Regions from separate parts of the Pradoshia sp. TA40_28 genome, predicted to be linked through region 1. Evidence: a T-box and tRNA genes for the amino acid it is inferred to sense, from the RefSeq annotation. Region 1 holds a T-box; the other holds one or more tRNA genes.
What was found. The T-box of region 1 lies ahead of AC58NB_RS05090 (valine--tRNA ligase). A T-box ahead of a tRNA ligase gene usually reads a tRNA of that ligase, here a tRNA-Val.
Positions count from the first base shown of each region.

Region 2: it has a tRNA-Val gene. The T-box ahead of AC58NB_RS05090 (valine--tRNA ligase) is inferred to sense a tRNA for this amino acid. The anticodon was not compared.

Region 1 covers NZ_JCATZO010000003.1:197,113-200,540, forward strand. The annotation lists gene AC58NB_RS05090 (valine--tRNA ligase) at 1-1,469, opposite strand, end outside; T-box leader at 1,538-1,776, opposite strand; gene AC58NB_RS05095 (YszA family small membrane protein) at 1,993-2,184, shown strand; gene ysxE (spore coat protein YsxE) at 2,300-3,328, opposite strand.
Region 2 covers NZ_JCATZO010000006.1:203,616-207,043, forward strand. The annotation lists gene AC58NB_RS10255 (aldolase) at 1-749, opposite strand, end outside; gene AC58NB_RS10260 (paeninodin family lasso peptide) at 824-919, opposite strand; tRNA gene AC58NB_RS10265 (tRNA-Val) at 1,437-1,509, shown strand; gene AC58NB_RS10270 (HIRAN domain-containing protein) at 1,614-1,922, opposite strand; gene AC58NB_RS10275 (hypothetical protein) at 2,960-3,428, shown strand, end outside.

The sequences.
Region 1 (3,428 bases):
ATAATGTCGTATCCAGTTACAAGCGCTGCTGTTGGATAGTAACGTTTAAAGTCTTCTGAATCTGTATCTGGCCAGCCCATTGTGGAAAACGGCCATAACGCAGAACTGAACCATGTATCCAACACATCATTATCCTGAGTCCAGTTTTCGATATCTGCAGGGTCTTCCATTCCAACGTATACTTCACCAGTTTCTTTATGGTACCAAGCTGGAATACGATGTCCCCACCATAGCTGTCTAGAAATACACCAGTCATGAATATTATCCATCCAGTTCAAGTACGTTTTTTCAAAACGTTCCGGTACGAATTCTACTTTACCTTCTGTTGATTGCAATTCAATTGCACGCTCAGCCAAAGGTCCCATTTTAACGAACCATTGTGTGGATAGATAAGGTTCTACTACGGCACCGCTTCTTTCAGAGTGACCAACCTGATGGATATGCTCTTCAATTTTGAACAATACCCCTTGATCCTGAAGATCTTTAACAATTTGCTTACGGCAATCGAAGCGATCCATCCCTTCATATTTACCTGCTTTTGTATTCATTGTGCCATCTTCATTCATCACTAGAATACGTTCAAGATTATGACGGTTTCCTACTTCAAAGTCATTAGGATCATGTGCCGGTGTAATTTTAACAACACCGGATCCGAAATCCATTTCAACATACTCATCGCCAACGATTGGAATTTCTCTTCCTACAATCGGCAGGATAACTGTTTTTCCGATTAGGTGTTTATAACGATCATCTTCTGGGTGCACAGCAACTGCTGTATCACCAAGCATTGTTTCCGGGCGAGTCGTTGCCACTTCAATATGTCCGCTGCCATCAGCAAGAGGGTAGCGCATATGATAAAAGGCACCTTTAACTTCTTTATGAATTACTTCAATATCAGATATCGCTGTTTTTGTGCTTGGATCCCAGTTAATTATATATTCACCGCGGTAAATAAGCCCTTTTTCATAAAGTTTAACGAAAACTTCACGAACCGCTTTTGAAAGCCCCTCATCCAGAGTAAAACGTTCGCGTGAATAATCGAGGCCTAAGCCAATTTTTGCCCATTGTTCACGGATATGGGATGCGTATTCTTCTTTCCATTTCCATGTCTCTTCAACGAATTTTTCACGTCCTAAATCATAACGAGAATTACCTTGATTACGAAGTTTCTCTTCTACTTTTGCCTGGGTTGCAATTCCGGCATGGTCCATACCTGGCAGCCATAAAACGTCATACCCTTGCATTCTTTTCATTCTTGTCAAAATATCCTGTAATGCCGTATCCCATGCATGGCCCAAATGAAGTTTACCCGTTACATTTGGAGGAGGAATGACAATCGTATACGGTTGTTTTTGTTTATCCTGTCCTGCTTCAAAGAATTTGCCCTGTAACCACCAGTCATATCTTCCTTTTTCAATTGACTGCGGATCATATTTGGTTGGCATTCCAATATCCGTTTGGTGCTCCATATTTCATTCTCCTTTTTATTCATACTTTGGTGAAAAATCCAATAAAAAAAACCGTTTCATCCTCTGTAAAAAAGGACGAAACGGTATGTCTCGCGGTACCACCTTTGTTCCAACACAAATAACAGTAGTGTTGACACTTCATTCCTTTAACGGTTCTTCACCGGTTATCCGCTACTGGTTTACACGTTCACAGAAAACAGCTCCTGGGCGACCTTCTGCGATTACGGTCACTGAAGGAATCTTGCAGCCGATGGATTCCTCTCTCTTACAGTCTTCATCACATACTCTTCCCGTTCAAAGCTTTTACTCGATATTCTATTTAGTTAGAAATCATTTTTTTAATACTGTTATCATACATAAGTATACATCTACTCGTCAATCATTGTTGACCATTTTTTTATTTTTTATTCAGCCGCTTGACGCCTGCAGCTGCATCAAATTTTGGAATGATGTAGATTCGTTCCTTATGGACAGTCACCCATTAAGGCAATATCTTATAACCTATCATAAAGGGGGAATTTACATGCGAAAAAAGGTGAATCAATATAAGATGCCTCCATGGGTCCGGAATACAAGAAATATCCTACAGCAATTCTCAATACCATTCGCTGTCTTTCAAGGGATCAGAACCTTCTTTTTTCCAACCACTTTTGATATATTCCTTTTATTTTTACTGATTGGTCTTGCATTAGCTTTTCACTTTGACATTCTCTAATCTCTTTAAATCTTTAGTTTAGACCAGGTGGAATCAACCTGGTTTTTGTATGGTGTGACTATCATCAGCTCGGTAAGTGGGGGATTAATATTCCTGTGCAATCCATTCATCATCTTTATTGATTCGTTTCAACCTTCGACTTTTTACTTTCTTCTATCTGCTCCATTCTCATGATAATATATTCAATATTTTTTAATAACCAATACTGCCTTTGGAATTTCCGACAAAATTGCAGCTCATCCTGTTTATCTTTTTTTCTCGCATATTGTTCAACCACCTTGATACAATTAGCTGGATAAGCCAAATAAGATAAAAATAAGTTCAATTCTCCTTCCTTAAACGGGAAATACCTCAGATACAGATAAATCCAATCCACGATTTCCTCCCCCTGGATTGGATACGTTTTTAACTGTTTAACCACGAACGGTAATAGGTCAAAATAGGGAGGAGCCGTTTTCGTTTGTTCAAAATTGATAAAATGACCATATCCATTTTCGCTATATAAAAAATGGTGAATCGATACGTTTCCATGTGTGACAACACTGCGTACTTTTTCTTCTTCCTTTGTAATCTCAAACCAAACCTTGAGTTTATCTAATGAATACGTCAAAGCCTGGGATAAGTCATAAAAGCACATACAAAATAATTGTTCAAAAGGGGACATATACCATTTCTTTTCGATTGAAATAACCATTTCACGGATAAATTCCTTCTGTTCTTCCCATTCCTTGACTGTTTTTTCGAAATGCTCTTCCCTTTCTTCTTTCGTCGTGCTAATCTCCTTAACGGATAATGTGTGCATTCTAGCCAGTTCCCTGAACATTTGCTGATGTCGTTCTGTTCGTTCCTCCACATGTTCATCCGGCAGCCAAGGCATAAGATAACTGATTTTATCACGTGTTAATACGCCATATCTTCCATCTTTTGCAGGAAAGATGGGTACAATACGGTTATATCCGTTTTGATAAAGGTTCTGTACATTTTTGATAAAATCGAATCCTTTGGTAGCCGGGATGGTTTTAACTGCAAATATACCATTATTCGTATATACTTTCTTTACCTTTCCAAAATCCTCATAAAATTCAAGTTCCAATTGATAATTTTTCAGAAAATCAGTCATCCATTCCTGATCTTTTCTTAACATCCCTATGGCACCCTTTCTGCTTGTGCCTTTTTGGAAATCTAGCTAAATCAACAAGGCTCTAGTAATTGTCTAAAAATCAGTACGCATATACTCTTTTCTT
Region 2 (3,428 bases), on a different contig from region 1:
TTATACAAGGTATGCAGCCGTTCCAATCCTTTCACCGGAATGATAGAAACAGCACTCTCTTCGACAGGCACTAGTTCGATAATACCGGCGAGCGGTACGGATTGTTGGAGGAAACTTTTCCCTACTGGTACAGAAAATTTCGTTTCCCTTCCATATAAAGGCTTATATTCTGAGGATTTCATTCCAAAATGATCCAATGATTCCTGCCAAAGCTTTTGTGATGGATAGGATGGAATGACCATTGGCTGATCCCCAGTAAAACAAATTGGAATAACATCATCGCTTAACAATTTAAATCCCTGATCCATAAAGGCTGAAGCCAACGTGGATTTCCCGGCACCCGACTCACCGACGATGGCATATGCTTCACCATCAAGCACAATAGCACTACCATGAAGAGGCAATAAATGATGCTGCATTAGAATAATTCCCATACAGGTCCCTAACACATAGAGCCTGATTTCATCTTCATCTGCCCCAGGCAGCGGCGAGATGCTGATCGTTCTTCCTTTTTCAACAGCAAAGATGGCCACCTCTTCAATTTCAAATAAAACCCGGTTGGCCCGGACAAAATATCCTTTTTCTTTTTCTGTGATCTGGTTCCATTCATCTAGTAAATGTTCATATTGTATGGCGATATCCAATGGAGAGTTTGATTTTTCAAGTTGAATTAATTCTGGTAGCTTCATCTCACTTGAGATAGTAAAACCAAACGCTTGGTACATCACTTGTTTCAATGTCTGAACCAACTTCATCACTCCAATTTTTATAAAAAGCCCTTATACGATAAAGTTGTATAAGGGCACTTTTCTTCTCGGTACAATCAGCTTCCTCTATGACCGCCGTTAAGCTCTCCACCACTAAAAGTCATTTTTACATCAAGAACCTCAAGATTCGGTTTTTGCCATTCCTTTTTCATTCTTTCACCCCCTTATATGTATGCGTTCTTTATTTAGAACAATACAAGCATAATCAGCCCCTATCATTCTAATATTGCATTGGATTATTCCTATCTATTCATAGGAATAATCCAAATTACAATCTGTTTTGCACACTTCTCCAAACCATTTATAGATAAATAGTCACTAGTTCTTTATAGAGAACTAATATATCCTAAAAATATCATCTCTTGTAAATTCTGTCAAACTAATTTACTGAAAAATATAAATAATATTATAATAAACATAAAGACCCACTAAACGACAAAATCCGCATTCATAAAGAGCCTAATTTACCTATTTTTCGTGTAATTTCTATATCTTATTGTGCAAACAATTTTATTGGGATAGAGTGAGCAAAAATTACTAGTCACTTTACAAGTTAATCCTTCTTTTTTGGATACACCTTCTTAAAAGACCAATCTTGCCTCCAAAATTCATCTTGACTTTATTTGCCTAACCCTTTATATTAAATATTGTTCCACTACATACTATTCTGATTCCGTAGCTCAGCTGGGAGAGCACCACCTTGACAGGGTGGGGGTCGCTGGTTCGAACCCAGTCGGGATCATACTTGATTTTAAAAAGGCTCAAACCGAATTATAGGTTTGAGCCTTTTATCTATTAATAGAGTGGGGACAGTGCAGCTAGATTGTGTGTTTTGGGATACCCCCTTTAAACACTCTCTTCATTTCCCAATAGTTTAACGATGATTGTATCCTTTACAATAAAAGCCACTTGCCCCATACATACATCCTCGAACGTATCATAAATTCTGCCTGCACTACGTGTGCCTTTTGCGACTGTTTGATAATTATTAGCCACATAGCCTACCTTGCCAATTGTATCGAGCTCTGCTTGAATGGCTTCATCATCATGTTTATTATCCAAGTCTTTTCTTAAGATAATCTTTTGTCCAACCTTAAAAATATCCGGCCCAAAATAATGACCAACACCTACAACTGATATATATTTCTCTGCCATTCCTATCCCCTCCATCTACATCTTTTATTACTTTACTCTCTATTTATATACGATTTTCACTGCAATTTAGTTTCACAGTATCCCTTGTCTTAAAGTGGATATCCATCTTACATTAAGTTATTTTATTGCCTCTGACACAGGCAAAGGCCTAGCTTTACTAGCTTTTTAAACCGCATGTACTTTTCTCTTTCACATTAATAATAGATAAAACTCGCTATAATATAGTAAATATAAAATAAAAAACAAATTGTAATTAAGAAGATTGAACAAATGTTTAGTAAAGTTGAATGTCCTCTCCATTTAACAAATTTATAGATTAGTGAGAAAAGAACTAGAATAATTAGTTGTACCGAAAAAGTGATATAGATATAGGCTTTTACCGGTCCTTCGCCAGATAATCCAATATAAATACCTGTACCTGCTAAAACTATGCCTATTAATCCATATATCCCAGAAATATTATCAAGATTGCTTCTTCTAAATTTTACTGTTTGAACCGGAAAGAATGATATTCCTAGCACCATTAAACTTAATGAAATATGAAGTACCAATTCTAGCATAAAAAATTCCTCTATCCTTCTCGCATTACTTTTGGTGATCTTAAGAATTTATTTCTAGCTTTTTTCTTTAACTCTAACCCTCTTACAGGTGTTTTTAAATGATTTTTTCGGATAGTTTCCAATCTCTCAGCATACCTCCATATTGAATGTTCAATTCCCATTTCATTTAGTTTCTGTCTATTCTTATAATTACTAAAGCATATCGAACATCAGGAGAAAGATATACTTCTCGTACAGAATGAGCTGGTTTTTTACTTCCTTTTATACCCACCCTTATCATTAAATGCTCAGCCCAATATGTAGTTGATTCTTAAGAGTATGAGTTTATAAGTAAGAATTTGTCTCTATACAAAACAATAAATCAGAATGTAAGGTTAATATATAACCTTGCTTTATTTATAAATCATTGTTCTTTTAAACAAATTTCCAATATAGCTGCTACCCTATTTAAAACCTAAATGAAAGAAGGAATGAAGGATGGAAAAGCTAGAAGTGATAGTGGAAATGAAAGAAGGAAATCTGATTCGTCTCTATGCCAATAAAGTATACGATACACTAGGAGAGACCTATCACGGTGATATCTTCACGACAAAAAGCGAACTGTTAAAGCATTACCCAGATTGCGAAGTAATGAATGGATACGGTTTAGTAGATCCACAAACCAATCTTTTAATCTCCGGAATAGATGATTGGTTTGATACGATAGAAGAAGCGGTGACAACACTCCAAGTATTACATCACAAACAAGAGCTGGATGCTTTATATGAAGCAACAGCAAACTACTATAACCTGCTCAAATCAAACGCTAAATTAGCAAGGATAATAGAAGAACTGGACAATCGCAATACAACATCATTCCCCCAAAAAGTACTTTCATTATATATGATTACTGGTTTCGCGATTGATTGGTTCCCGGATAAAATCGCAGAAGAAAAACGGCAAGAGG